Regions from separate parts of the Streptomyces thermoalcalitolerans genome, predicted to be linked through region 3. Evidence: riboswitches for the same ligand, from Rfam matches in the RefSeq annotation. Region 3 holds a riboswitch; each other region holds the start of a gene.

Region 1 (9,626 bases), on a different contig from region 3:
CGGCGATGTCGTCGCCCTGGGTGCGCATCGCGGACGTGCCCCAGACCGTCAGACCGACCGACCTCGGGTATTCGCCCGTGTCCCGCAGATACCGCTGCACCAGCGAATCCGCGAGCGACTGGCCGACCTCCCAGCTCAGCCTGGACGGAATCGCCTTGGGATCCACCGAGTAGAAGTTCCGGCCGGTCGGCAGGACGTTGACCAGGCCCCGGGTCGGGGAGCCGGACGGGCCCGCGGGGACGTACCCCCCGTCCAGCGCCCGCAGGATGTGCCCGATCTCGTCCGTGGTGCGGGCGAGCCGGGGCACGACCTCGGTGCAGGCGAACTCCAGCACGGCCACCGCCTCCGGCAGGTCGGCACCCAGCACCTCCCGCACCAGGGCCGCGCACGCGGAGGCCGCCCAGCCGCGTTCCTCCATCCCCTCCGCGATCCGCCGGCACAGCTGCTCCAGCAGGTCGATCGCGTCGGAGGCGGTCCGGGCCGGGCCCTCCACCAGGTCCGTCAGCTCCACCGGCACCTTCACCGGCGCACCCGGCTCGGCCAGCAGCTCCTTCTCCACCAGCCCGAAGTGCTCCGCCAGCGAGGCCCGCAGCCCCGGCAGCGCGTTCGCCTTCCCGCCCCACACCTGCGAGGAGCGCAGCACGGCCAGCACCAGGTTCACCCGCGGCTCGCCGACCGGTCCGCCGCCCAGGACGTGCAGGCCGTCCCTGATCTGCACGTCCTTGATCTCGCACAGATAGCCGTCGATGTGCATGACGAACTCGTCGAACTCGTCGTCGTCCGGCTGTTCGTCCACCTGCAGGTCGTGGTGCAGCTCGGCGGCCTTGACCAGGGTCCAGATCTGCGCCCGTACGGCCGGTGCCTTCGCCGGGTCCAGGTCGCAGACCAGCGCGTACTCGTCGAGCAGCTGCTCCAGCCTGGCCAGGTCGCCGTAGGTGTCCGCGCGCGCCATCGGCGGCACCAGGTGGTCGACGACCGTGGCGTGCCCGCGCCGCTTGGCCTGGGTGCCCTCGCCGGGGTCGTTGACGATGAACGGGTAGACCAGCGGCAGGTCGCCCAGGACCGCGTCCGGCGCGCATCCGCGTGACAGGCCCAGGCCCTTGCCCGGCAGCCACTCCATCGTGCCGTGCTTGCCCATGTGCACGACGGCGTCGGCGCCGAAGCTGTTCTCGAGCCACCGGTAGGCCGCCAGGTAGTGGTGCGACGGCGGCATGTCCGGGTCGTGGTAGATGGCGATGGGGTTCTCGCCGAAGCCGCGCGGCGGCTGGATCATCACGACGACGTTCCCGAACCGCAGGGAGGCGAGCACGATGTCGTCGCCGTCGACGTACAGCGAGCCCGGCGGCTCGCCCCACGCCTGGAGCATCGCGTCCCGCAGGTCCGGGTCGAGCCGGTCGAACCACGCCCGGTAGTCGGCGAGCGGCACGCGCGCGGGTGCGGCGGCCAGCTGTTCCTCCGTCAGCCACTCCACGTCGTGGCCGCCGGCCTCGATCAGACGGTGGATCAGCTCGTCGCCGTTGTCGGGGTACCCCTCGACCGTGTAGCCCGCCTCCCGCAGGGCGTCCAGCACCCGTACCGCCGAGGCGGGGGTGTCCAGGCCGACCGCGTTGCCGATCCGCGCGTGCTTGGTCGGGTACGCGGTGAAGACGAGCGCGATCCTCTTCTCGGCGTTCGGCTTGTGCCGCAGCCGGGCGTGCCGTACGGCGATGCCGGCCACCCGGGCGGCCCGCTCGGGGTCGGCCACGTACACCGGTACGTCGTCGGGGCCCTGCTCCTTGAAGGAGAACGGGACCGTGATCAGCCGTCCGTCGAACTCCGGGATCGCGACCTGCATCGCCGCGTCCATCGGGGAGAGGGCCGCGTCCGACGCCTCCCAGGCGGCGCGCGACGAGGTCAGGCAGAGCCCTTGCAGCACCGGGACGTCGAGCTCGGCCAGCGCCCCGACGTCCCAGGACTCCTCGTCCCCGCCCGCCGAGGCCTGCGAGGCGTGGGTGCCGCCGGCGGCGAGGACGGTGGCGACCAGGGCGTCGGCCCGTCCCAGGATCTCGTACAGCCCCGGGTCGGCGCCGCGCAGCGAACCGCAGTACACCGGGAGGGCGTTGGCGCCGTGCGCCTCGATCGCGTCGCACAGGGTGTCCACGAAGGCGGTGTTGCCGCTCAGTTCGTGGGCGCGGTAGAAGAGGACGCCCACGGTCGGGCGCCCCTCGGTGAAGGGGCGGTCGCCGTGGATGCCGTACTCCGGCATCTTCCGCGGTTTCTCGAAGCCCTCACCGGTCAGCAGCACCGTGTCCGACAGGAACCGGGCCAGCTCGGCCAGGTTCGCCGGCCCGCCCTCGACGAGGTACCGCAGGGCCTCCGCCACCACGCCCGCCGGCACCGACGACTCGGCCATCAGCTCCGCGTCCGGCACGGCCTCCCCGCCCAGCAGCACGGTCGGGACACCGGACGCCTTCAGCGCGGCGAGTCCGTCCTCCCAGGCGCGCTTGCCGCCGAGCAGGCGGACGACGGCGACGTCCGCGCCGTCGAGCAGCCGGGGGAGTTCCTCGGTGACGTCCACCCGGGCCGGGTTGCCGATCCGGTAGGAGGCGCCCGAGGCACGGGCCGCCAGCAGATCGGTGTCGGCGGTCGACAACAACAACACTGTGCTCATGCGGGTGCTCCCGGGGGAATGAAGGGAAGTCCTCGCGGCGCGCCCGACTCGATGAGCCGCCACAGCGCGTCCGTGTCCGTGTGCTGTTCGATCAGATCGCCGAGCCGGTCGAGCTGTTCCTCGCGCAGGGCGGCGAAGGAGGTGTCGGCGGCCGGGACGAAGCGGCGGCCGGCGGCGGCCGCCACCTCGCGCAGGAAGGCACGCCGGAAGCCGTCCGACTCCAGCGAGCCGTGCCAGTGCGTGCCCCAGACGGCTCCGGACCGGCAGCCGTCCAGGAAGGGCTCCCCGCCGGTGACCTCGGCGACCCCGTGGTGGATCTCGTAGCCCTCGACCCGTTCGCCCAGGGCCTCGCCCTCGGGCCGGGCGAGGGTCTTCTCCCGGGCGAACCGGACCCGTACCGGCAGCAGTCCGAGGCCGTCCACGTGTCCGGCCCGCGACTCGACCTCGTCCTCGATGTGCTCGCCGAGGACCTGGAAGCCGCCGCAGATCCCGAGGACGGGCCGTCCCTCGCGGGCCCTGCGCTCGAGGGCCTCCGCAAGTCCCCGCTCCCGCAGCCACCGAAGCGCCCGGACCGTGCCCCGGGTGCCGGGCACGACGACGAGGTCGGCGTCGGACAGCTCCTCCGGGCGGTCCACGAACCGCACGACGACGCCCGGTTCGGCGGCGAGCGCGTCCACGTCGGTGAAGTTGGACATCAGGGGGACGGCGCAGACGGCGACCCGCAGGATCTCCTCGCCCACCGGAGGGGCCACCGCGGACTCCCGCACAGCCCCCCGCAGCGACACCCTCCCCCACTCTCGGCTTCGCTCGAGCGGGGGGACCCCCAGTCCGTCCTCCTCGTCGATGCCGAGCCCGTGCCGGAAGGGCAGGACGCCGAAGGTGCGCCGTCCGGTGAGCCCGTGCAGCATGTCGAGCCCCGGCTCCAGCAGCGAGACGTCGCCGCGGAACTTGTTGACGAGGAACCCGGCGACCAGCTCCTGGTCCTCGCGGGACAGCAGGGCGAGCGTGCCGAAGAAGGAGGCGAAGACGCCGCCGCGGTCGATGTCGCCGACGATCAGCACGGGCAGCCGCGCACCCCGTGCGACCGCCATGTTGACGATGTCGGTCCGGCGCAGATTGATCTCGGCCGGGCTGCCCGCCCCCTCGCAGATCACCACGTCGTACGTGCCGCGCAGTTCGGCGAGGCAGTCCAGCACCGTGCCGAGGAGCCTGTGCTGCCGCCCGCCGTGGTAGCCGCGTGCGCTCAGCTCGCCCACCGGCCTGCCCAGCAGCACGACCTGGCTGCTCTGCTCGCCGCCCGGCTTGAGCAGCACCGGGTTCATCAGCGCGGTCGGCTCGATCCGGCAGGCCTGGGCCTGCATGGCCTGCGCCCGCCCGATCTCGGCGCCCTCACGGGTGACGAAGGAGTTGAGGGACATGTTCTGCGCCTTGAAGGGCGCGACCTTCACGCCCTGCCGCACCAGCCACCGGCAGATCCCGGCCGTGACGACGCTCTTCCCGGCGTCGGAGGTGGTGCCGGCGACGAGCAGACCGCCGTTCATGACGTCCGTCCCTTCGTCCGTGCCGTCGCCCATGCCTTCAGCCCTGCCCCCGCCCCGGCCCCCGCCCGGCGGGCGCGGGCGCACAGCAGCCTGGCGGCGACGCAGGTGCCGAGCGCGAGCCAGCTCACGCGCCGTGAGAGGCGTACGGCCCGCTCGATGTCCTCCGTCCGGACGGCGCGCCCGGAGCCGTTGAGCACCGGGCGGTGCTCCACGCGCCCGCCGTAGGAGAGCGTGCCGCCCAGCCGTACGCCGAGGGCCCCCGCGAACGAGGCCTCGACCGGGCCGGCGTTGGGGCTCGGATGCTTGCGGGCGTCGGCACGCCAGGCCCGTACGGCACCCCGCGGGTCGCCTCCCGCGACGGCCGCCAGGGCGGCGGTCAGCCGTGCCCCCGGCCAGCCGGCGAGGTCGTCGAGACGGGCCGAGGCCCAGCCGTAGCGGCGGTGGCGGGGGGACTTGTGCCCGACCATGGCGTCCAGGGTGTTGACGGCCCGGAAGCCGAGGAGGCCCGGCACTCCGGCGACGGCGCCCCACAGCAGCGCGCCCACCACCGCGTCGGAGGTGTTCTCGGCGACGGACTCGACGACGGCCCGCGCGATCCCGTCGGCGTCCAGCGCCTGCGGGTCGCGTCCGCACAGGTGCGGCAGCCGCGCCCGGGCGCCGTCGACGTCCCCGGCCCCGAGCGCGCGCCCGATCGTCCGCGCCTCCCGCGCGAGCGAGGTGCCGCCGACGACGGTCCAGGTGGCGGCGGCGGTCAGGGCGACGGAGGCGGCACGGGAGCGGCGTACGGCGGCTGCGGCCAGTGCGGCCACCGCCACGGTGCCCCCCACGCACACGGCGGTGTGCAGGGCGCCCCAGCCGCGGTGGTCCCGCCACAGGGCGCGTTCCACGGCGCTCGCGGCACGGCCGAACACGGCGACCGGATGTCCGCGACGGGGATCGCCGAGGATCAGGTCACCGAGGAGGCCGGCGGTGGCGCCGTACGCGAAAACGCGATCGGCACCCATCGGGTCAGCCGACCGGGGGTACCGAAGGTGCGGTCGGGGTGTCGCTGGTGAACCTCGGTCGGCAGCCGTGCATCGCGATATGTCCTCACTCAGGGTGTCCACGCCCTGGTTCGACGAGACCGACGGGGAGAGTTCCTGGCTCCCGGGAAGTCGCCCTCCCGGTCACAGTGGCGGGACCGCGCCGGATTCGCACCGGCTTCCTCTCTTGCCGCCGTACATGGCCCCGGCAGTCCACCATGCCCCGCGAACGCCCGTCAACTTGCCGTTGACCTGCGCAGGCGCAGTGAGACAAGACCCACACCACCGCGCACGACCGGCGCACGAAAACGCCCGCCCCGCCCGGGGCGTCCTCGGGACGCTCCGGGCGGAGCGGGCGATGCCGCTGGTGCCTGTCGGTTCAGGCCACGATCAGATGGATCCCGTACGCCACCGCGGCGGCGCACGCGGCGAAGCAGACGCAGGCGCCGGTGACCGCGAGCGCTCCGCCGCCGCTGCCCTGCTCGGCGGCCCGGTCGCGGCGGGAGAGAGCGGCGATGCCGAGGCTGAACAGGACCACGAGGCCCACCGATACGCCGAGGCTCACGCCGAAGACGGAGCCGAGGGCCGCCCAGTCGATGTCCATGGGTTTTCTCTTCCTTCTGTCCGGGGCCTTCTGTCCGGGCTTCTGTCCGGGCTTCTGTCCGGGCTTCTGTCCGGGCGCGGACTCAGGCGGCGGCCGGCGGGGTCGCCGCGGGCGCGGTGGGGGCGGATGCCGGGGCGGGGATCGTCGCCGTGAGATCCTCGGCCGCCTGGGAGGCCAGGGTGGCCGGGGTGAGGGCGTCGGACGGCTTCTCGCTGTCGGCGACCGCAGGGGTCTCGTCGGCGGCGTTGACGTTGGTGTGGTCGACGACCTCGCGGCGGGAGATCTTCCAGATCGTGGCGCTGGAGACCACCAGGAAGGCGGCGACGAACCCGGTGCCCCAGTCACCGAGGCGCGTCATGGCCTCCGCGCCGGCGCCGACCAGGGCCGCGGCCGGCAGGGTCAGGGCCCAGGCGACGCACATGCGGGTCGCGGTGGACCAGCGGACGACGCCGCCCTTGCGGCCCAGGCCGGCGCCCATTACCGCGCCGGAGACGACGTGCGTGGTGGAGAGGGAGAAGCCGAGGTGGGAGGAGGCCAGAATGGCGGTGGCCGCGCTGGTCTGGGCGGCGAAGCCCTGCTGCGGCTGGAGGTCGGTCAGCCCCTTGCCCATGGTGCGGATGATGCGCCAGCCGCCGACATAGGTGCCGAGCGCGATGGCGATGCCCGCGGAGGCGATGACCCAGACGGGAGGGTTGGAACCGGGGGCGAGGGCACCGCCGGTGATCAGGGCGAGAGTGATGATGCCCATCGTCTTCTGCGCGTCGTTGGTGCCGTGGGCCAGCGAGACCAGGCCCGCGGAGGCGATCTGGCCGGCGCGGTGGCCCCTCTCGGCCGCCCTGCCGTCCGTGTTCCTGCCGAGGCGGTACGTCAGCCGGGTCGCGACCAGAGCGGAGATGCCCGCGACGAGCGGGGCGGCGACTGCCGGGAGAAGCACCTTGGTGACCAGGACGCCGCCGTGCACCGCGCCGATGCCCGCCGAGGCGACGGTGGCGCCGATCAGGCCGCCCATGAGGGCGTGCGAGGAGCTGGACGGAAGCCCGACCAGCCAGGTCAGCAGATTCCAGAGGATCGCGCCCACCAGGGCGGCGAAGATGACCTCGGGACGAATGCCGCTTTCGTCGACGAGACCTTTGGAGATCGTGTTGGCGACCTCCACGGAGAGGAAAGCGCCCACCAGGTTGAGCACGGCGGACATGGCCACCGCGACCTTGGGCTTGAGTGCGCCAGTGGAGATGGTGGTGGCCATCGCGTTGGCGGTGTCGTGGAAACCGTTCGTGAAATCGAACACGAGTGCGGTGATCACCACAATCGCGAGGATCAGCGAGAAGCTTTCCATTTACCTGGCAATCGTTCGAGCGTCATGGGCGGCTTGAACGTAGGTAACCAGGGTGAACAGAAGATGAACTGAGGCGGTCTTCACGGTGTCCGTTCCAGTGGTCCGCCGGGGAGATACCGGTCGCTTCCGGGGCTGTCCCGACACGGTCGGGGCAGGACGGGGCAACACATGACGGAGCAGCTCAGGGCGGGACGGTGCGGAAGGGGCGGCGCATGGCGGAGCAGCGGCGGGAACGGGAGCGCGCACAGGAGCGGGAACGAGAGCGGGAGCGGCAAGGCGTACAGGACGTACAAGGCGCACAAGAGGCGCAGAACGCGCAGGGAGGCGAGGGGGACGCGCCGGACGCACCGAACGCGGAGGAGGTGGCCGGCGCATGGGAGGCGCTCGTCGCGACGGCCCGCCGCATGGTGTCCGACGGGCTGGTCGTGGGCACCTCCGGCAACGTCTCCGTACGCGTGGGCGACATCGTCCTGGTCACCCCGTCCGGTGTCCCCTACGACCGGCTCACCCCCGACGACGTGACCGGCGTCGACCTGACGGGACGGCAGGTGCTCGGCGCACTGGTGCCGACCAGTGAGCTGCCCATGCACCTTGCCCTCCACCGCACCACCGACGCCCGCGCCGTCGTCCACACCCACGCCGTGCACGCCACGGCCGTCTCCACGCTCGTCACCGAGCTGCCGCCGGTCCACTACATGACCGGCGTGCTCGGCGGACCCGTCCGGGTCGCCCCGTACGCGACGTACGGCACCGAGGAGCTGGCCCGGAACATGGTGCGCGCCCTCGAGGGCCGCACCGGCTGTCTGCTGCAGAACCACGGCACGATCACCTACGGCGCCACCCTCGACCAGGCGTACGACCGCACCGCCCAGCTGGAGTGGATGTGCCGCCTCTGGCTGACGGCCTCGTCCGTGCCCGGCCTGACCCCCACTCTGCTGACGCCGGAGCAGCTGGCACAGGCGGAGGAGCGGCTGCGGAAGTACGGGCAGCCGGGGCGGTAGCGGCCGGCCGGTACGGGGCGGCGCAAGCCGCCCCCGGGCCACGGGTGCAGGAGGCTCGGGGAGGCAGAGGAGGCGGGGGAGGCGGGAGGCAGGGGAGGAACGCCTCTCTCCGGTGAAGCGCGCGGGGGTGTGTCACCCCGACCGTCCCTCTCCACTGGCCCATGGCCGGATACGCCGTGACACTGGTCCCGTGCGCACAGTCACAGCGACGGCTGCGGCCGTCACCGCGGTTCTGGCAGGCAGCGTGGCGAGCGTCGTCGCGGGCAGGCTCGCCAGCGACGCCGCGCTCAAGGTGGTCCCGGGCCGCCCCCTGCCCACCGAACCACGGCTGACCGTCCACGGCACGGCCGCGGGCCAGGTCATCCTCACCCGCGATCTGGCCTCCCTGCGCCCCGGCACCTACGGCCTGGCCGGCAACGGCTCCCACGCGGTGGTCGGCCCCGTCCTGTCCGGCGCCTCGCACCGGCCCGACACCGTCGTACGCCGCCTGGAACGCGTCACCCACGGCTCCCTGAAACCCCGCGACAAGGTGTGGCTCACCCCCAACCTGTACGTCGGCAACCCCCGCTCCGCACTCGGCCTGAACCACGAGGACGTCAGGATCCCGGGCGAACTCGGCACCCTGCCCGCCTGGTTCGTGCCCGGGGCGCGCGGAACCTGGGTGATCGCGGTGCACGGGCTGGGCACCACCCGCGAACTGGCCATGAACGTCATGGAGTTCCTGCACCACCGGCACTTCCCGGTGCTGGCCCTCGCCTACCGCGGCGACGCCGGTGCGCCCCGCTCCCCGGACGGCCTGAGCCACCTCGGCGAGACCGAGTGGCGCGATCTGGAGGCGGCGATCCGCCATGCGGTGGAGTCGGGGGCCGAGCGGGTGGTCCTCTACGGCTGGTCCACCGGGGCCACGATGGCCCTGCGGGCCGCCCGCCGCTCGGAGCTGCGCGAGCGCGTCGCCGGGCTGGTGCTGGACTCCCCGGTGCTCAACTGGGAGGTCACGATGCGGGCCCTGGCCCGGGCCCGGCACGTCCCGGGGCCGCTGCTGCCGCTCGCGGTGCGCGCCGCGCAGGGGCGCGCCGGACTGTACGGCGACCGGCTCGCCGAAGCGGCCACCCCCGAGAGACTCTCGGTGCCGACGCTGATCGTCCACGGCCCCGACGACCGGGTGGCCCCCTGGCAGCTCTCCCGTCGCCTCGCCGAACGCCACCCCAACCTGGTGGCCCTGCACACGGTGCGGAACGCCGCGCACAGCGCGATGTGGAATGCCGACCCGAAAGGGTACGAGGAGGCGCTGCGGCGCTTCCTGACGCCGCTGATATGAGCCCGGCGGAGACCGCCGGGAGCTGTGGCCGGGCCTTGGCGGCCGGGTTCCGCTTCGGCCGGCGACGGGTCCTTCGGCGGCCTTCGGCACCGGCTGAAAGGCGTCGTACCACCCTCCTTCCGGCCCCTTCCGCGGACCTCCTCACCGCCCGGTG
Region 2 (9,626 bases), on a different contig from region 3:
CGGCTGAGCTCGACCATCTGTGCTCCGCCCGTCAGCGGAGTGTCCGGCTCGGCGGGGTGCGGCTGCCGGCTGGCGATGCCGCCGAGACGCATGGATGCGGTCTGCCGGGGATGGGACGGCTCGCTCACGTCGTACTGGAGCAGGTCGCCGGTTCCCCATGCGGATACGTACAGCCACTGGTCGTCCACCGACAGGTCGATGTCGGTGATCAAGGGGGGCACGGCGCCGAACGGCTGCAGAGCCGGGGGCAGGTCCTCCGGTCGCGCGGGCTCGGCCGGAACGGTGATCACCTTGTGGACGACGAAGTTCTCGCCCTCCCTGTTCCACCACCACACCGATGCCGAGAGGTCCTCCACATTGACCACGGTGCTGGTGAATCCCCACGTGGCCCCGGGATCGTGCGCGGGACGCAGCTCCAGCACCATCTGGTTCTCGTCTCCCAGGTCGGCGCGCTGCAGGTGCCGGCCGGAGTCCAGCTCCCAGAAGTGCAGTGAGTGGCCGTACTGGCGATCCAGCAGCAGTTCGGGGACGAGACCGTTCTCGATCATCGAGGGGGTGCCCCACTCGCTGGTCACGGCGATGTTCTGACGCAGGTGCCACCAGAGGTCGTAGGCGAGCCGCTGCGGTCCGCGGTCGCTCTCCCAGGCGCGCAGCACTTCGAAGGTCTCGTGGTCCAGCAGTGCGACGCCGCCGGGCCCGTCCGCGCCGTCCGCGCCGCCCAGGCAGGACAGGAACATTCCGTCGGGGCCGCAGTGGAGTGTGTGCGGGCGCGAGTACCCGGCCTTGGCGGCCAGCTCCCCGGACTCGATCACCTTGACCAGGCGCGGGTGGGCGGGGTCGGGGTCGGTGTCGAGGATGTGCAGCCGGGAGGAGCGCAGTCCCGGAACGATGAGGTAGCGCCGCGCGGCGTGGTGATGACCGGCATGCGCCAGTGCGCTCGAGCAGGCGTTCCAGCCGAAGTGGTGCAGTTCGTTGCCCGGGTCGGGCAGCTCGGTCCGGGAGGCCACACGGCCGTACAGGGGGGATGCGGGGTCGGTGTCGACGGTGAACAGCGCGTCCGCGCGCTGTGCGTCCGGGTCGAAACCGACGACATAGGCGAGCTTTTCCGGGGGTGCGGCGACAGCGTCCGCCGGAGTGCGGTACAGGGTGGGATCGCTGTGGTCGCCGCTGCCGTGAGCATGGTCGGTCGTCGTCATGGCTGTTCCTTGTCCCGAAGTCCCGGACGGGGAGTCTGGAACCGGGGACTTTCAAGAGACGACCGGCCTCATCCGTTCGGGATCGATATGTCAAGATCGATGTGCAGATGCCGGACATGTACGCCCTGAAGCCAGCGTTTCACGACCTCGAAGCACTGCCAACGTGGCAGCACGAAGGTGCGGGGGCGAGGAGGAGGCCCGGTGTCCCGGCCCCGGTGCTCCATTGGATTTCGCGTCCCGAGCCGGCTCTTTTGCGGGCTGCGGCTTGGCGGCACCTGCGTCAGTGGGGCCAGTTCAGGGCGCACAGGCGTCTGTTCTGGCGGGTTGGGGGTGCTCCGCGGGCCGCTTCCGGAGATCCCCGTCCATCCCGAGGCGAAGGCGCCCGGCGGGGCCGACGAGGGTGTCCGCCGGATCGATCCGGCCCCTTCTCCGACCGCCGCCGAGGAGCCGTCCACCGGCTCGTCCATCGCCGCCTGATGGCAGGCCTCCCGGCTCATCCACCTCGATCCGCCGCCCGCCTACGCGGCCCGTCCGCCCCGGGACGACCCATGCCTGCCGGCAACCGGCCGCGCCCCGAAGAAGCAAAGAAGAGCAGAAGAGCACCGACTGAACGGGCCGCCCCCATCATCACCGGTCCGTCACGATCAGGTGAATATCCCGGACATGAGGAAACCGCACAGCTTCCCCACAAGTCCCACACGGAGAACGCACGAACATTCCGAGAGGAACACATGAGCCAGCAGCACCCGTACCAGCCCTACCCGCCGCAGCAGCCTCAGCCCGGGTATGGCCACCCGGCGCCGCAGCCGCCGAAGAAGCGCAGCGTCGGCAAGATCGTCGGCCTCGGGTGTCTGGGCATCGTCGGCCTGTTCGTCCTGCTGGGCGCTGTGGGCGCCGTCATCGGCGGCGGCGACTCCGGTGACAGCAAGGGAACATCAGCCGTCGCCGAGAAGACCCCGGGCGACAAGACCGAGGACTCCGGTCAGAAGGCCCCTGCGGACAACAAACCCGGCAAGGAGAAGGAGGAGGCCGCTTCCGAGGGTCCGGTGAAGATCACGGCGAAGAAGACCGACTTCTCCAAGAGCATTCTCGCCAGCAGCAGCGACTACACCAGCGTGCTCATCACCATCACCAACAACGGCGACGAGCCGATCGACGTGAACCCGCTGTACTTCACCATCACCGACACCAACGGCACCAAGCACACCGCCGAACTCGGTGTCGACGAGCAGCAGATCGACACGGTCGAACTCGCACCCGGCGAGAACATCACCGGCACCGTCACCGGCAAGGGCACCTTCACCGCGAAGTACGTCACCTACACCGACGGCTTCCTCGGCGACCCGGTCCGCGCCGACGTTTCCTGACACCGCCCGCCGGCACACGGCCGCGGCCCCCGCTTGCCCATGGCAGCGGGGGCCGCCACCTGCAACCACGCGCAATAGGGGAGCACGAAGCGTCGCACCGTCACCAGGGCCGCCGCACTCGCCGCCGCCACCGCAGCACTCACCGCTGCTGCGCCGCTCTCGGACGCCCCGCCGCGCGACCAGAACCTGGCCGCCGCCGGCTTCGGCAAGGCCGCCTGACCCGGCCGCGGCTGGGCCGGCATCAAAAGGGCCACGGGCAAGCGGCGTCGCTACCACCTACAGGCAGTCTCTGCCCGCCCGCGAAGCCGCCGCAGGCGGAATCCGACGAAGCACTACAGGGGTTCCTGCCGTCGGCGAGGCCGATCGCGCGGGCGGCGCTCGGGTCGCCGAGGGCGGTTCAGGCGCGGGACGTCCCTGGGCCGACGAGGATCCGGCGTCGGCACGGAAGGACACACCGGAAGGACATACAGGGATGAAAGGGCATCCAGGTTGAAGGGTGGCGTATAGGTCAACATCCTTCTGTCATGTCTCTTGCTTCCTCTGCCTTCGACCTGTCCAGCCTGCGCGACTACGCCTTCGACTGGGCCTTGGTAGATGTGGAGACCTCCGGGCTGGTCGCGCGCCGCGACCGGGTGCTGTCCGTGGCCGTGGTGACGCTGGGGCCGGACGGCGAACAGACCGGGGAATATTCGACGCTGCTGAATCCCGGCTGTGATCCCGGGCCCGTGCGGGTGCACGGGCTGACTCCCGAACGGCTGCGCGGGGCGCCCCGCTTCGAGGAGGTGGCCGGGCGGATCGGCGCGATGCTCCAGGGCCGGGTGCTGGTCGCGCACAACGCCCAGTTCGACTACGACTTCCTCGCGCACGAGTTCGCACGGGCCGGTCTGCGGCTGCCGGTCACGCGGAGGCTGTGCACGCTGGCGCTGAACCGGCGGATCGACCCGCCCACCCGCGACCTGAAACTGGGGACGCTCGCCGCGCACTACGGCGTCACGCGGGTGAAGGCGCACGACGCACTCGACGACACCCGGGTCCTGGCCGGGGTGCTGCGGGCCTCGCTGCGGGAGGCGGCGCGGCTGGAGCTGCCCCTGCCTCTGGTGGCCTGCCCGCCGCGGCAGAATTCCCGGTTCGCGCCACGCCCGCCCAAGACGCCGTGCGCCTTCCGCAACCCCGGGCGTCTCACCGCAGGCGGGCCGCTGGTGCAGGGCATGAAAGTGGCCGTCACCGGAGAGACCCGGACCCCGCGGACCGTGCTGGTGGAGCGGGCCGTCGCCGCCGGGTTGAACGTGGTGTCCTCCGTCAGCCGGCACACCAGCGTCCTGGTCGCCGACAACTCCTCCGCCGGCACCGCCAAGGCCCGGCGGGCACGGGCGGACGGCGTGCCGGTCATCGACGAACAGACCTTCCTGGAACTGCTGGACGACGTACGGCCGGGAACTCCGCATGAGGCGGCGGCCCCGGCTCCCCCGGGCACGCCCGCGCAGCCGCCTACCGTGCCCGCGCAGCGGTCACCCGACCGGGTCGATGCCGTCGCTCCCCGGCCTCCGGCCCCCGTTTCCGCTCCCTCTCCCGCCACGGGGTCAGGAACACGGCCCGGCCCCGACGAGCCGGAGCACCAACCGAAGCCTGCCCGGCGCCGCGCGCGACCGAACGGTCCCCTGGCGGGGCGACGTGTGCTCGTCCTGGGCGGCACGCACCCCCAGGCCGCAAGGGCCCGTGCGCGCATCGTCGAACTCGGGGGCGCCGCCGCCATCAACCTGTCCGCGAGCGTCACCGATGTCGTCCTGCTCCCCAGGGGTGAGACCGACCGCCGTATGCGGCGCATCACCTCGCTCGCCGTGCCCACGCACGACGCGGCCTGGCTCGACGCCCCGGTCCTCGAGCAGGCCGCCGACGACCGGCGCCCGGCCCCTCAGGTGCTGCCGCGCGGCGGCGTCGTCGACCTTCCCGGTCCGGACGAGCGGACCCCGGCGTCCCCGTGGACCGTCACGGCCTCCTGGGCGCAGCAGACGACGTGTGAGATCGACGTGGTCGCGTTCGTGCTCGATGAGGACGAACAGGTGGCCTTCGACGAGGACTTCGTCTTCTACGGTGCCCCGGAGAACCCCGGTGGGACGGTACGGCTGCTCAGCGACGGACCGACCGAGCAGACCATCAGCATCGACCTCGCCACGCTGCCGCCGTCGGCCCGGCGCGTCGTCGTCGCGGCCGCCATCGACGGCACGCCCACCTTCGGCGACGTCGGCGCCATCCAGATCAGCTCCGGTCCCGGCACCAGTGCCGCGCCGTTCGTCCAGGCCACCGTGGACGCCGCGACCACCGAGCGCACCATGCTGCTCACCGAGATCTACCGTCGCGGCCCCCGCTGGCGGCTTCGCGTCGTCGGCCAGGGCTACGACCACGGTCTGGACGCCCTCGCCCGTCGGTACGGCGTCGACGTCGTCGACTGATCCGGCCGGCCCGCGCGGCGAACGCCTCGTACGCCCCGCCGCCCGGGGGCACGAACCGCGTCTCCTCGACGGCGGCGCGGACACGCGGCAGCGGGAGGCCGACGGCTCCGGTGCGCTCGCGCGCTCTCCCGCCGTGCTCGTGTGCGCTCTCCCGCCGTGCTTGTCAGCGGCTTCCGCCGGGCACTACGCTCACCATGCTTCGGTGAACGGGAAATCCGGTGTGATGCCGGTGCGGCCCTCGCCACTGTGATCGGGAAGTCCGGCTCCGGCCCCTCGCGGGCAGCCACTGGGCCTTCGCGGGCCTGGGAAGGCGGAGTCCGGGCGCTCTCACCCGTCAGCCAGGAGACCGGCCGAGGCGCGTCAACCATCCACGAGGTGCTGGAGAGGGTCTGCCGAGCCATGCACATAGCCGAGGGCTTTCTGCCTCCGGCGCACGCGGTCGCCTGGGGCGTCGCGTCCGCGCCGTTCGTCGTCCACGGAGTACGGACACTCACCCGTGAGGTCAGGAAGCACCCGGAGAGCACACTGCTCCTCGGCGCCTCCGGTGCCTTCACCTTCGTCCTGTCCGCTCTGAAACTGCCGTCGGTCACCGGGAGTTGTTCCCATCCGACCGGCACCGGGCTGGGTGCCATCCTGTTCCGGCCGCCGGTCATGGCGGTGCTGGGCACCATCACGCTGCTCTTCCAGGCGCTGCTGCTGGCCCACGGCGGGCTGACCACGCTCGGCGCCAACGTCTTCTCCATGGCGGTCGTCGGGCCCTGGGTGGGGTACGGCGTCCACCGGCTGCTGCGCCGCTGTGACGTGCCGCTGATGGTCGCGGTGTTCTTCGGCGCGTTCGCCGCCGATCTGTCCACCTACTGCGTCACCTCCGTGCAGCTGGCGCTCGCCTTCCCCGACCCGGGCAGCGGATTCCTGGGAGCGCTCGGCAAGTTCGGTTCGGTCTTCGCCGTGACGCAGATCCCGCTCGCAGTGAGCGAGGGGCTGCTCACGGTGCTCGTGATGCGGCTGCTGGTGCAGTCCAGCAAGGGTGAACTGACCCGGCTGGGGGTGCTCGTGACCGGCGGGCGGACCGAGGCGAAGGCGACCGGCACCGGGGCGGTGGCGTGATGAGGAAGAACACGAGGACCAACCTCCTGCTGCTGCTCGCCGTGGTCGCGCTCGCCGTGCTGCCCCTGGTGCTCGGCCTCGGCGACCACAAGGAGGAGCCGTTCACCGGCGCCGACGCCGAGGCGGAGACGGTGATCACCGAGCTCGAACCGGACTACGAGCCGTGGTTCTCCCCGCTGTACGAACCGCCCTCCGGGGAGATCGAGTCTGCGCTGTTCGCCGTGCAGGCCGCCCTCGGCTCGGGCGTGCTCGCCTACTACTTCGGTCTCCGCCGGGGCCGCCGGCAGGGTGAGCAGCGGGCCCGCGCACGGCAGGCCGCCGCCGAGGACGCCGGGAGCACCGCCGAGAAGTCCGAGGTCCAGGGGTCCTGAGTCCCGTGCTGCCGATCGACACGGCGGCGCACAGCAGTCGCTGGCGCTGCCGCCATCCCGTGGACAAGGCCGTGCTCGGACTGGGCCTGACCGCCCTGGCGATCGCCCTGCCGCCCTGGCCGGGCGCGGCCCTGGTGCTCCTCACCACCCTCGTGGTGCTGCTGGGCCCGGCGGGAGTGCCGGGCCGGCGGCTGTGGCGTGCCTACCGGGTGCCTCTGGGCTTCTGCGTCACCGGAGCCGCCACCCTCCTCGTCCAGGTCGGCGGCCCGGAGGGAGTGCTGTCCCTCGCCGACGACGGACCGCGCCGCGCCGGTGAACTGCTGCTGCGCACCTCGGCCGCCTCCCTCGGTGTGCTGCTGTTCGCCTTCACCACCCCGATGTCCGACCTGCTGCCCCGGCTGATCAGGGCCGGGGTGCCCGACCCGGTCGTGGACGTCGCCCTGGTGACCTACCGCATGAGCTCTCTGCTGCTGGACTCGATCCGCCGGGTCCGTGCGGCCCAGGCCGCCCGGCTCGGGCACACCACCCGGGCCGCGACCTGGCGCTCCCTGGCCGGACTCGGCGCCACCGCCTTCGTCCGCGCCTTCGACCGGGCCTCCCGGCTCCAGGCCGGACTCGCCGGACGCGGCTACGACGGCACCCTGCGGGTGCTGGTGCCCGAGGCCCGGGTCTCCGTCCGGTTCACCCTCGGCAGCGTCGTGCTCCTCGGCTGCGTCGCCGCTCTCACCTTCGTGCTGAAAGGGCCCTTGTCATGAGTGAGCCAGGTGAGCAGGTGCTCGTCGCCCTGCGGGGGGCGTCCTTCGCCTACGAGGACGGCCCCACCGTCCTCGACGGCCTCGACTTCGACATCCGCGAGGGACGCGCGCTCGTTCTGCTCGGCCGCAACGGCAGCGGCAAGACCACCCTGCTGCGGCTGCTCAGCGGGGGGCTGAGGCCCCGCACCGGCCGGCTGACCGTCGAGGGACGGCCGGTGACGTACGACCGCAAGGGGCTGACCCGGCTGCGGACCACCGTCCAGCTGGTCGTCCAGGACCCCGACGACCAGCTCTTCGCCGCCTCCGTCGCCCAGGACGTGTCGTTCGGGCCGCTCAACCTCGGCCTGCCGGACACCGAGGTCCGGGCCCGGGTCGACGAGGCCCTCGGCGCCCTCGGCATCACCCATCTGGCCGACCGGCCCACCCATCTGCTCTCCTACGGGCAGCGCAAACGCACCGCCATCGCCGGTGCGATTGCCATGCGGCCCCGTGTGCTCATCCTCGACGAACCGACCGCCGGCCTCGACCCGGACGGGCAGGAGCGGCTGCTCGTCACCCTCGGCGAGCTGCGGGCGGGCGGCACCACGGTCGTCATGGCCACCCACGACGTCGACCTCGCCCTGCGCTGGGCCGACGACGCGGCCCTGCTCACCCCGGACGGGGTGCGGACCGGTCCGGCGGCGGCGATGCTGGCCCGTACGGATCTGCTCCGGCAGGCGGGGCTGCGGCTGCCGTGGGGCGTCGCGGCGGCGGAACTGCTGCTCGCGCAGGGCCTGTTGACGGATGCCGCGGCCGCTCCGCGCACCCCGGAGGAGCTGTCCGCGTTCCTGCGGGCCGACACCGCTTCCCCGGTCCGCGCCGACGGCTGACGCATCCGGCACACGGCCGGCCGGGGTCAGCCGATCCGTGCGGCGAACGCCCTGTACGCCGTGTCGTCGAAGAGCACGAATCGCACCTCCTCGACGGCGGTCCCGGTCCGCCGGACGGTCTCCACCGCGATCCGGGCCGCGTCGTCCAGCGGCCAGCGGTGGACGCCGGTGGAGATGGCCGGGAAGGCGACCGTCCGTGCGCCGAGCTCGTCGGCGACGCGAAGGGACTCGCGGTAGCAGGAGGCCAGCAGGTGCGAGCGGTCCTCGGTGCGGCTGTGGACGGGACCGACGGTGTGGATCACCCATCGGGCGTCCAGGTCACCGGCCGTCGTGGCGACCGCCTGGCCGGTGGGCAGGCCCTTGCCGTAGCGGGAGGCGCGCAGGGCACGGCACTCCTGGAGGATCGCGGGGCCGCCGCGGCGGTGGATGGCGCCGTCGACGCCTCCGCCGCCGAGAAGGGAGGAGTTGGCGGCGTTGACGATCGCGTCGACGCGCTGCCGGGTGATGTCGCCCTGGACGAGGGTGAGGGTGGTGGACGTCATGACTGCCGCAGCCTCCGCCAGACGGCCTTCGCCGCGTTGTGCCCCGACATGCCGTGCACTCCGGGGCCCGGCGGGGTGGCCGAGGAGCAGAGGAAGACGGCCGGGTGCGGAGTGCTGTACGGGAAGAGGGACGGCTTGGGACGCAGCAGGAGCTGAAGCCCCGAGGCCGCGCCGGTGGCGATGTCGCCGCCGACGTAGTTGGCGTTGCGGGCGGCGATCTCGGGCGGGCCGGCGACGGCACGGGCGAGGACACGGTCGCGGAAGCCGGGGGCGTAGCGTTCCAGCTGGCGTTCCACGGCGTCGGTGAGGTCCCCGGTCCAGCCGTTGGGGACATGGCCGTACACCCAGAAGACCTGCTTCCCGGCGGGTGCGCGGGTGGGGTCGGCGACGCTGGGCTGGACCGTGATGAGGAAGGGCCGGTCGGGTGCGCGGCCCTCGCGGGAGGCGGCACGCAGCGCGGCGCCGATCTCGGCGCTGTTCGCGCCGATCTGCACGGTGCCGGCGCTGCGGGGCTCCTCCGCGGTCCACGGGACCGGCCCGTCCAGCGCGTAGTCGATCTTGAAGACGGCGGCGCCGTAGCGGTAGCCGTCGTAGTACCGGCCGAGGCCGGCGATGCGGGCCAGCGCGGTGGGCGAGGTGTCGAAGACGTACGCCCGTGCGGGCGGCAGGTCGTCGAGGCGTTTGACCTCGTAGTCGGTGTGCAGGGCGCCGCCGAGGTCCTTCAGGTAGGCGGCGAGCGCGTCGGAGATCGCCTGGGAGCCGCCGCGGGCGACCGGCCAGCCGCGGGCGTGCGCGGCCAGCGCGAAGACCAGGCCGATCGCGCTGGTGGCGAAGCCGCTGAGCGGGGAAATGACGTGCGCGACGAGACCGGCGAAGAGGGTCTTGGCACGCTCGTCGCGGAAGCGTCGCATCAGCCAGGTGGACGGGGGCAGGCCGACCAGGCCGAAGCGGGCGAGGGTGACCGGGTCG
Region 3 (9,626 bases):
AAAAACCCCGCCTACCGGCGCCCGGCACTGCTCAGCCAGGAATTCGCCGCCTGGTACAACGACCTGTGCTCACTGCCCAAGGAATTAGCGGGCAACGAGGTGCACAACCTCGGGATCAGTCTCATCAGACATGACGGGCTGACCCTCGAGGAGGCGACGGAGGAAATGCGGCGGCGCATCGAGAACTGCATTTCCGAATTCCTTGTCGCCGAACAGGAGGGCTTACGTTTCGCCGACGACCTCGCGGACGGCACGGTGCGGGGAAAGGAATTGAGTGCCGCCGTACGGGACTGCCTCGGCAACATGCGGAACTGGTTCAGTTCCGTCTACTGGTTCCATCACGAGTCCGGCCGGTACATGGTCGACAGCTGGGAAGACCGGTCCACACCCCCGTACGTCAACAATGAAGCGGCAGGTGAGAAATGACCGTCGAGTCGGCGAACCCTGAATTCCGGCGGAATTCCGGAGAAGCGCATGAGCCACCGCTGGCCCCGGGGGCGGTACCGCTTCTCGGTCACGGTCCGGCACTGGTCCGCGACCCCCTGGCCTTCATGAGCCGGCTGCGCGACCACGGCGACGTCGTCCGTGTCAGGATCGGCCCCAAGACGGTGTACGCCGTCACCACCCCCGCCCTCACCGGAGCGGTGGCCCTCAGCCCCGACTACATCATCTCCGGCCCGCTGTGGGAGTCCCTGGAGGCACTGCTCGGCAAGGAGGGCGTGGCCACCTCCAACGGCCCCCGGCACCGCCGCCAGCGTCGCACCATCCAGCCCGCCTTCCGGCTCGACGCCATCCCCGGCTACGGTCCGGTCATGGAGGAGGAGGTGCATGCGCTGACCGAGCGCTGGAGCGCCGGCCGGCCGGTCGACAGCACCTCGGAGGCCTTCCGGATCGCCGTGCGCACCTCGGCCCGCTGCCTGCTGAGCGGCCGGTGCACGGACGCATGGGCCGAGAGGCTGTGCGGAGCGCTCACCACTGTTTTCCGCGGTACATACCGGCGGATGGTCCTGCCGCTCGGGCCGCTGTACCGGCTGCCGTTTCCGGCCAACCGCGCATTCAACCGCGCATTGGCCGATATGCATCGCCTCGTCGACGAGGTCGTCGCCGAACGCCGGGCGTCAGGGCGAAAACCGGACGATTTGCTGACGGTATTGCTGACGGCCAAGGACGACACGGGCGAGCCGATCGGGGAGCAGGAGATCCACGACCAGGTGGTCGCGATACTCACCGCCGGCGGTGAATCGGTGGGCGCCACGATCATGTGGCTGCTGCACACACTCGTGAGTCATCCGGAACACGCGGACCGGATCCACGCGGAAGTTGAAACCGTGACCGGCGGCAAACCCGTGACATTCGACGACGTCCGCATGCTCACGCACACCAACAATGTCGTCGTGGAAACGATGCGTTTACGGCCATCGGTATGGGTTTTGACACGGCGGGCGGTCACCGACACGGAACTCGGTGGATGGCGCATTCCCGCCGGGGCGGACATCATCTACAGTCCGTACGCCATCCAGCGCGATCCGCGATCGTACGCGGACCATCTGACGTTCGATCCCGACCGCTGGCTTCCCGAGCGGGCCAAGGACGTACCGAAATACGCCATGAGCCCCTTCAGCGTGGGCAACCGGAAGTGCCCCGCCGACCACTTCTCCATGGCGCTGCTGAGCCTCTTCACGGCGGCGGTGGCCGCACGGTTCCGTCTGGAGCGGGTCGCCGGGTCGGACGACTCCCCGCAGATCGGCATCACCCTGCGTCCGCGGAATCTGCTGGTCCGGCCGGTGCCGAGGTGACGCGAGCGGGAACCCACGCGTTCAGGCGGCCCGCGGGCCCCTGAACGCGCGCCGGTAGGCGTTCGGGGTGGTGCCCAGCGTGCGGATGAACTGGTGCCGCAGCGCCGCCGCCGTCCCGAACCCCGTCCGGCTCGCGATCGCATCCATCGTCTCGTCCGTCGCTTCCAGCAACTCCTGTGCCAGCAGCACGCGTTGACGCAGGAGCCAGCGGTACGGGGTCGTACCGGTCTCCTGCTGGAAGCGACGGGCGAAGGTCCGCGGGGACATGTGCGCGCGGGCCGCGAGCTGCTCGACGGTGATCTCCTGGTCGAGGTGCCTCTCCATCCAGGCCAGCACCTCGCCGACCGTGTCGCAGGGAGACGTGGGCAGGGGCCGCTCGATGTACTGGGCCTGCCCGCCGTCCCGGTGCGGGGGCACCACCATCCGCCGGGCGATCCGGTTGGCGACCTGGGGGCCCTGCTCCTTGCGCACGATGTGCAGACAGGCGTCGATGCCCGCCGCGGTCCCGGCCGAGGTGATCACCGGGTCCTCGTCCACGTACAGCACGTCCGGCTCGACGACCGCCCGCGGGAAGCGCCGCGCCAGCTCCTCCGCGTGCCGCCAGTGCACCGCGCAGCGCCGCCCGTCCAGCAGCCCGGCGGCGCCCAGCACGAAGACGCCCGAGCAGACGCTGAGCACCCGCGCCCCGCGGTCCACGGCCCGGTTGAGCGCGTCGAGCAGCGCGGGCGGGAAGTCGCACGAGGGGGCCGCGTCCGAGGCCGGCACCACGATCAGGTCCGCCTCCTCCAGCCGCTCCAGGCCGTACGGCGTCGAGAACGTGAGACCGGGGACGTGGGTGCGCAGCGGCGTCCCCTCCGCGGAGACGGTCGCGAAGTCGTACACCGGCAGCCCCTCGTCGCTGCGGTCGAGTCCGAAGACCTCGCAGACGACGCCGAGTTCGAAGGGATGCACCTGGTCCAGCAGGACGGCGGCCACGTTCTTCAGCATGCTGCCAGTATGCCGCGGCAGTGGCAGGAATTTGAAGATGTACGGCAGTCCTGCCACTCACGAAAGGGAGTGCCCGGCGCGACAGTGGTGTCCATGGATACGACACAGCTGCAAGGTCTCATCACCCTGATCACCGTCCTCGGGCTCCTGGTCCTCATGGTCCTGCCCGCGGCGATCGGTGCCGTCCGCGACCTCCGTATCGACCGTCAGCTCCGGCGGGCCCGGGAGGGCCGGAAGCCCCGGAAGGACCAGGGGCCCCGGAAGAACCGGGACCCCCGGCAGAGGTGCGCCGGTCAGAAGTCCTCGTTCAGGTCGACGGTGCCCTCCACCGCCACCTGGTACGCCGACGGACGCCGTTCGAAGAAGTTGGTCAGCTCCTGAACACCCTGGAGCTCCATGAAGGAGAAGGGGTTGTCCGAGCCGTACACCGGGGCGAAGCCGAGACGTGTCAGACGCTGATCGGCGACGCACTCCAGGTACTGCCGCATGGAGTCGGTGTTCATCCCCGGCAGGCCGTCACCGCACAGATCACGCGCGAACTGCAGCTCGGCCCCGACCGCCTCCCTCAGCATGTCGGTGACCTGCTGCTGCAACGCGTCGTCGAAGAGGTCCGGCTCCTCCTTGCGGACGGTGTCCACCACGTCGAAGGCGAACGACATGTGCATCGTCTCGTCCCGGAACACCCAGTTGGTGCCGGTGGCCAGCCCGTGCAGCAGGCCCCGGCTGCGGAACCAGTACACGTAGGCGAAGGCGCCGTAGAAGAACAGACCCTCGATGCACGCGGCGAAGCAGATCAGATTGAGCAGGAAGCGACGGCGGTCCGCCTTCGTCTCCAGACGGTCCAGCTCCTCCACCGAGTCCATCCACGTGAAGCAGAACTCGGCCTTCTCGCGGATGGAGGGGATGTGCTCGATGGCCGCGAAGGCGGCGGCGCGGTCGTCCGGGTCGGGGAGATAGGTGTCCAGCAGCGTCAGATAGAACTGGACGTGCACCGCCTCCTCGAAGAGCTGCCTGCTCAGATACAGCCGCGCCTCGGGGGAGTTGATGTGCTTGTAGAGGGTCAGCACCAGGTTGTTGGCGACGATCGAGTCGCCGGTGGCGAAGAACGCGACCAGCCGGCTGATGAGGTGATGCTCGCCCGGCGTCAGCTTCGCGAGGTCGGGGACGTCCGAGTGGAGGTCGACCTCCTCCACGGTCCAGGTGTTCTTGATGGCGTCCCGGTAGCGCTCGTAGAAGTCGGGGTAGCGCATCGGACGCAGGGTCAGCTCGAAGCCGGGGTCGAGCAGATTCTGGGGGCGGGCGGCCGGGGGACGGGTGGACATCACTGGCAGGCCTCGCAGGACTCGGGGTTCTCCAGGGAGCAGGCGACGGCGTCCGACGCGGTCGCCCGCGGTGCGGGGGCGGTGGTGCGGTGCTGTGCCCGGGCCGCGGGGGCGATCCGGGTGGCCGGGCGGGAACGCAGGTAGTACGTCGTCTTCAGGCCCTGCTTCCACGCGTACGCGTACATCGAGGAGAGCTTGCCGATGGTCGGCGTCTCCATGAACAGGTTCAGGGACTGCGACTGGTCCAGGAACGGGGTGCGGGCGGCCGCCATGTCGATCAGGGCGCGCTGCGGGATCTCCCACGCCGTGCGGTACAGCTTCCGTACGTCCTCGGGGATCCAGACGAAGCCCTGCACCGAGCCGCCCGCCTCGCGCAGTGCCTCCCGGGTCCGGGCGTCCCAGACGCCGAGCTTCTTCAGGTCGGCCACCAGATAGGAGTTGACCTGGAGGAACTCCCCGGACAGCGTCTCGCGCTTGAACAGGTTGGAGACCTGCGGCTCGATGCACTCGTACACGCCCGCGATCGAGGCGATGGTGGCGGTCGGGGCGATGGCGAGCAGCAGCGCGTTGCGCATGCCGGCCGCGGCGACGCGCTCGCGCAGGGCCGCCCAGCGCTCGGGCCAGGTGAACGCGACGTCGTAGTGGTCGGGGTGCAGCACACCCCGGGCCGTACGGGTCTTCTCCCAGGCCGGAAGGGGGCCGTGCCGCTCGGCGAGCGCGACGGAGGTCTCGTACGCGGCGAGCATGATCCGTTCGGCGATCCGGGTGGACAGGGCCCTCGCCTCCGGGGAGTCGAAGGGCAGCCGCAGCTTGAAGAACACGTCCTGCAGGCCCATGACCCCCAGGCCCACCGGGCGCCACCGGGCGTTGGACCGGCGTGCCTGCTCGGTCGGGTAGAAGTTGATGTCGACCACGCGGTCGAGGAAGGTGACGGCGGTGCGGACCGTCTCGTCCAGCCGCTCCCAGTCGATGCTCCCGACGCCCCCGCTGTCCCCGCTGTCCTTGCTGTCCTCGCCGTCCCCGTCGCGCACGAACGCGCTCAGATTGACCGACCCCAGGTTGCAGACCGCGGTCTCGCCGTCGTCCGTGACCTCCAGGATCTCCGTGCAGAGGTTGGAGGAGTGGACGACGTGGCCGGGCTCGGCCGTCTGGTTGGCGGTGCGGTTGGCGGTGTCCTTGAAGGTCATCCAGCCGTTGCCGGTCTGCGCGAGGGTGCGCATCATGCGGCCGTACAGCTCGCGGGCCGGCAGTGTCTTTTTCGCCAGGCCCCTGGCCTCCGCGGCCCGGTACGCGGCGTCGAACTCCTCGCCCCACAGATCGGTCAGCTCCGGCACGTCGGAGGGGGAGAACAGCGACCACTGCTCGTCTGCGTCCACCCGGCGCATGAACTCGTCGGGGACCCAGTGCGCGAGGTTCAGGTTGTGCGTGCGGCGGGCGTCGTCGCCGGTGTTGTCCCGCAGCTCCAGGAACTCCTCGACGTCCGCGTGCCAGGTCTCCAGGTAGACCGCCGCCGCGCCCTTGCGCCGGCCGCCCTGGTTCACGGCGGCCACCGAGGCGTCCAGGGTCTTCAGGAACGGCACGATGCCGCCCGAGAGCCCGTTGGTGCCGCGGATCAGCGAACCGCGCGAGCGGATGCGGGAGTAGGCGATGCCGATGCCGCCGGCGTGCTTGGACAGACGGGCGACCTGGTGGTAGCGCTCGTAGATCGAGTCCAGCTCGTCCCCGGGGGAGTCCAGCAGATAGCAGGACGACATCTGGGGGTGCCGGGTGCCGGAGTTGAACAGCGTGGGGGAGGAGGGCAGGTAGTCGAGGCGGCTCATCAGCCCGTACAGCTCCGCGACCTCGTCGAGGGAGCGCGCGGTGTCGTCCTCGGCCAGGCCGCTCGCCACCCGCAGCAGGAAGTACTGGGGCGTCTCGATCACCTTGCGGCTGACCGGGTGCCGCAGCAGATAGCGGCTGTACAGGGTGCGCAGACCGAAGTAGCCGAAGCGGTCGTCGGCGGCCGGGTCGACCAGGGCGTCCAGCCGTTCGCCGTGCACGCGGACGAACGCGGCCGTCCGGTCGGCGATCAGGCCCTCGCGGTGACCGACGGCGATGGAGCCGGTGAACGACGTGACGCCCTGGGAGGCGACCTCGTCGCGGATGCCGAGGGTCAGCAGCCGGGCGGCCAGCCGTGAGTAGGCGGGGTCCTCGGAGATGAGTCCGGCGGCCGCCTCCGTGGCCAGTTCCCGCAGCTCGGCCTCGTCGGCGTGGGCCGACCGGCCGCGCAGCGCGGCGGCGGCGACCCGGCCGGGGTCGGCGTCGGGAAGGTCGGCGGTCAACTCGGTCAGGGTCTGCAGCAGTGCGGCGCCGGGACTGCCGGCCTCCGGGGCCGTGGCTGAGGCCGGGTCGGCTGACGCGATGGTCACGTGGGATCTCCCTCGCTCGGCACGGGCCTCGTCGAGGGCAGGGCAGCACACGAGCGCACGCGGCGTCGCGTCCACCGGCCCACCCCACGAGGCCTGGACGTCGGGGCACCCGGACCGGGCGGCCGGGTGCACTGCCGGCAGGTACTCGGACTGACGCACGTACACGGCCATGCGGGCACACGTGTGCGAATACACCGTTGCGGGACAGTTCCGGATTCGCACCGGATTCCCCTGCGGCGACAGCGAGCATGAGCATACATGTTGTGCCGGGGCGGGGAAGCACCCCCAGATGTTGTGCTGAGCCTGGGTCAGATGGGTAACGTGGCGTCGGCCCGGAGCCGGCTCGGTGCCGGTCCGGTCGTCAGTTCAGCGTCAGCGCGTAGGTGAGCAGAGTGATGTCGTCGATGTGCGGCAGGGGGTTCCAGTCGCGTTCGGGTGTGCGGACGAAGCCCAGGCGTTCGTAGATCCGGTGGGCGGAGTGCATGGTGCTCTGGGTCGACAGCACCACGCGGACACAGCCGTCCATGGCCCGTGCCCGGTCCAGACAGGCCCGTACGAGCGCCTCGCCGACACCCCGGCGGCGGGCCGCGTGCGCGACCGCGAGCATCCGTATCTCGGCCTCGCCCGGGCCGGAGATCTCGGCCAGGGGACCTCCGGCGGGCACGAAGGTCACGCCACCGAGCACCTCGTTGTCGTCCGCCACGGCCACCAGCACCTCGGCGGCGGCCGCCCGCTTGGCCACGTCGCGCAGTTCGCCGAGGTACGCGTCGCTCTCCCCGAAATCGAGGAGCCCGTCCTGGAGATAGGCCTGGGCGGTGATCTCCCCGAGGGTGTCGTACTCGCCGGGTTCCACCGGCCGGATCGTGAAGTCCATGGGCGTGAAGTGTGCCGCACGGATACGACAGCGGGCCGCCGGAGGAGAACCGGCGGCCCGCGTCACACCCGTTCCTCAGCGGGCGGCTCCCGCGGTGGCCGGCGGGAGTTCCACCTCGACCCCCGGGTCGCCCGCGTCCGCCGTGTAGTCCTCCGGCTTGGTCTCGTCGGTGCCCTCGGGCGCCTTGACCGCCCTCAGAACGACCGTCAGGACCACCACGACGGCCGCATTGAGCACGAACGCCGTCAGACCGATGTAGCCGACCTCGCCGATGCCCGGGATCTCCTTCGCCGAACCGCCGAAGTGCTTCTGCGTCGGCGAGGCGACCCCGTAGGCCGCGACCGTGCCGTAGACCATGCCGACCGCCCAGCCCGCCAGCAGCGCCCAGCGGTGGAACCAGCGGGTGAACAGACCGCCGACCAGGGCCGGGAAGGTCTGCAGGATCCAGATGCCGCCGAGCAGCTGGAAGTTGATGGCGACCGTCTTGTCCATGGCCAGCACGAAGACCAGCGCGCCCACCTTCACCAGCAGCGACACGATCTTGGAGACCCGGGTCTCCTCCTCGGCCGTGGCGTTCGGCCTGATGAAGTCCTTGTAGACGTTGCGGGTGAACAGGTTCGCGGCGGCGATCGACATGATCGCCGCGGGCACCAGCGCACCGATGCCGATCGCCGCGAACGCCACGCCCGCGAACCAGTCCGGGAACATGTTCTCGAACAGCTGCGGAATGGCGAGCTGGCCGTTGTCCACCTTCACCCCGGCCGCGATGGCCATGAAGCCCAGCAGAGCGAGCATGCCCAGCATCAGCGAGTACAGCGGCAGGATGGTGGTGTTGCGGCGGATCACCTCACGGCTGCGCGAGGACAGCGTCGCGGTGATCGAGTGCGGGTACATGAACAGCGCGAGCGCGGAGCCCAGGGCCAGCGTGGCGTACGTCCACTGGCCGGCCGGTGCCGGCACCAGACCGCCCGCCCCCGCCTCGGCGTACTTCTCGCCCGCCTTGGCGAACACGTCGTGGAAGCCGCCCAGCTTGATCGGGATGTAGATGATCGCGACCGCGATGACGAGGTAGATGAGGGTGTCCTTCACGAACGCGATCAGCGCGGGCGCACGCAGCCCCGACGAGTAGGTGTACGCCGCCAGCACACCGAAGGCGAGCAGCAGCGGCAGGTCCTTCACGAACCAGTGGGTGCTGTCGCCGCCGCCGACGCCCATCACGTCCAGCACCGCCTGGATGCCGACGAGTTGGAGCGCGATGTACGGCATGGTGGCGAGGATGCCGGTGAGCGCCATCGCCAGCGACAGGCTCTTGGAGCCGAACCGGCCGCGGACGAAGTCCGAGGTCGTCACGTACCCGTGCCGGTGGGACACCGACCACAGCCGCGGCAGGAACGTGAAGATCAACGGGTACACCAGGATCGTGTACGGCACCGCGAAGAAGCCGGCCGCGCCGGTCGCGTAGATCGCCGCGGGCACGGCCACGAAGGTGTACGCCGTGTACAGGTCGCCGCCGAGCAGGAACCAGGTGATCCAGGTGCCGAACGACCGTCCTCCCAGCCCCCACTCGTCGAGAGTGTGCTCGTTCTCGGCCTTGCGCCAGCGGGCGGCCATGAAGCCCATGACGGTGACGAGCAGGAAGAAGAAGATGCAGACGCCGAGCGCGACGCCGTTGACGCCGTCCTTCACTTCGACGCGCCTCCGTCCTCGGACCGGGTGGCGCGGTCGCGCTGGTCACGCTGCCACAGCTTGTAGGCGACCATCGTCAGCGCCGTGGAGATGATCACCCACAGCATCTGGTACCAGTAGAAGAACGGGATCCCGATGAGCACGGGGTCGGTCTTGGCGTACGAACCGACCCACAGCATCGCCACGAACGGTGCGACGAGGCAGAGGCCGATGACCACCCGCGCGGGGGTCACCACCCCTCTGCCGAATCCTGGGACGTCTGACATGTGCGGCTCCGCTCCCTCGCAGGTCACCGGCAAAGTGCGCAGGAAATCTAGGTCACGGTGCCGAGGGAACGGAACCCCTTGTTCACAGTTGTCTTGAGCCGGACGGTGACCGCCCGCCTCAGTCGGCGGGCCGCTTGAGCCGGGCCACGAACTTGTAGCGGTCCCCGCGGTACACCGACCGCACCCACTCCACCGGCCGGCCCTCCTGGTCCAGCGAGTGCCGGGAGAGCAGCAGCATCGGCAGGCCCACGTCGGTGCCGAGCAGGCCCGCCTCGCGCGGAGTGGCC

The links. Region 3 has a riboswitch for cobalamin ahead of ABD224_RS17115 (ribonucleoside-diphosphate reductase subunit alpha). Riboswitches for the same ligand answer to the same signal wherever they lie in the genome.
Region 1: it holds a riboswitch for cobalamin, as region 3 does, so the genes downstream of both, ABD224_RS03035 (cobalamin biosynthesis protein) here and ABD224_RS17115 (ribonucleoside-diphosphate reductase subunit alpha) in region 3, are expected to answer to the same signal.
Region 2: it holds a riboswitch for cobalamin, as region 3 does, so the genes downstream of both, ABD224_RS08255 (energy-coupling factor ABC transporter permease) here and ABD224_RS17115 (ribonucleoside-diphosphate reductase subunit alpha) in region 3, are expected to answer to the same signal.

The regions. Positions count from the first base shown of each region.
Region 1 covers NZ_BAAAHG010000003.1:51,960-61,585, reverse strand. The annotation lists gene cobN (cobaltochelatase subunit CobN) at 1-2,650, opposite strand, end outside; gene ABD224_RS03040 (cobyric acid synthase) at 2,647-4,191, opposite strand; gene ABD224_RS03035 (cobalamin biosynthesis protein) at 4,188-5,195, opposite strand; cobalamin riboswitch at 5,305-5,436, opposite strand; gene ABD224_RS03030 (hypothetical protein) at 5,593-5,817, opposite strand; gene ABD224_RS03025 (inorganic phosphate transporter) at 5,900-7,153, opposite strand; gene ABD224_RS03020 (class II aldolase/adducin family protein) at 7,366-8,154, shown strand; gene ABD224_RS03015 (alpha/beta hydrolase) at 8,345-9,472, shown strand.
Region 2 covers NZ_BAAAHG010000009.1:94,227-103,852, forward strand. The annotation lists gene ABD224_RS08235 (selenium-binding protein SBP56-related protein) at 1-1,196, opposite strand, end outside; gene ABD224_RS08240 (hypothetical protein) at 1,521-1,673, shown strand; gene ABD224_RS08245 (DUF4352 domain-containing protein) at 1,928-2,563, shown strand; gene ABD224_RS08250 (TerD family protein) at 3,088-5,013, shown strand; cobalamin riboswitch at 5,197-5,382, shown strand; gene ABD224_RS08255 (energy-coupling factor ABC transporter permease) at 5,413-6,120, shown strand; gene ABD224_RS08260 (energy-coupling factor ABC transporter substrate-binding protein) at 6,120-6,491, shown strand; gene cbiQ (cobalt ECF transporter T component CbiQ) at 6,497-7,246, shown strand; gene ABD224_RS08270 (energy-coupling factor ABC transporter ATP-binding protein) at 7,243-8,115, shown strand; gene ABD224_RS08275 (O-acetyl-ADP-ribose deacetylase) at 8,142-8,657, opposite strand; gene ABD224_RS08280 (phytoene desaturase family protein) at 8,654-9,626, opposite strand, start outside.
Region 3 covers NZ_BAAAHG010000028.1:31,990-41,615, forward strand. The annotation lists gene cyc1 (epi-isozizaene synthase) at 1-426, shown strand, start outside; gene ABD224_RS17100 (bifunctional albaflavenone monooxygenase/terpene synthase) at 423-1,796, shown strand; gene ABD224_RS17105 (helix-turn-helix domain-containing protein) at 1,818-2,783, opposite strand; gene ABD224_RS17110 (ribonucleotide-diphosphate reductase subunit beta) at 3,077-4,105, opposite strand; gene ABD224_RS17115 (ribonucleoside-diphosphate reductase subunit alpha) at 4,105-6,513, opposite strand; adenosylcobalamin-variant (AdoCbl-variant) riboswitch at 6,645-6,756, opposite strand; gene ABD224_RS17120 (GNAT family N-acetyltransferase) at 6,875-7,387, opposite strand; gene mctP (monocarboxylate uptake permease MctP) at 7,463-9,073, opposite strand; gene ABD224_RS17130 (DUF3311 domain-containing protein) at 9,070-9,339, opposite strand; gene ABD224_RS17135 (GntR family transcriptional regulator) at 9,458-9,626, opposite strand, start outside.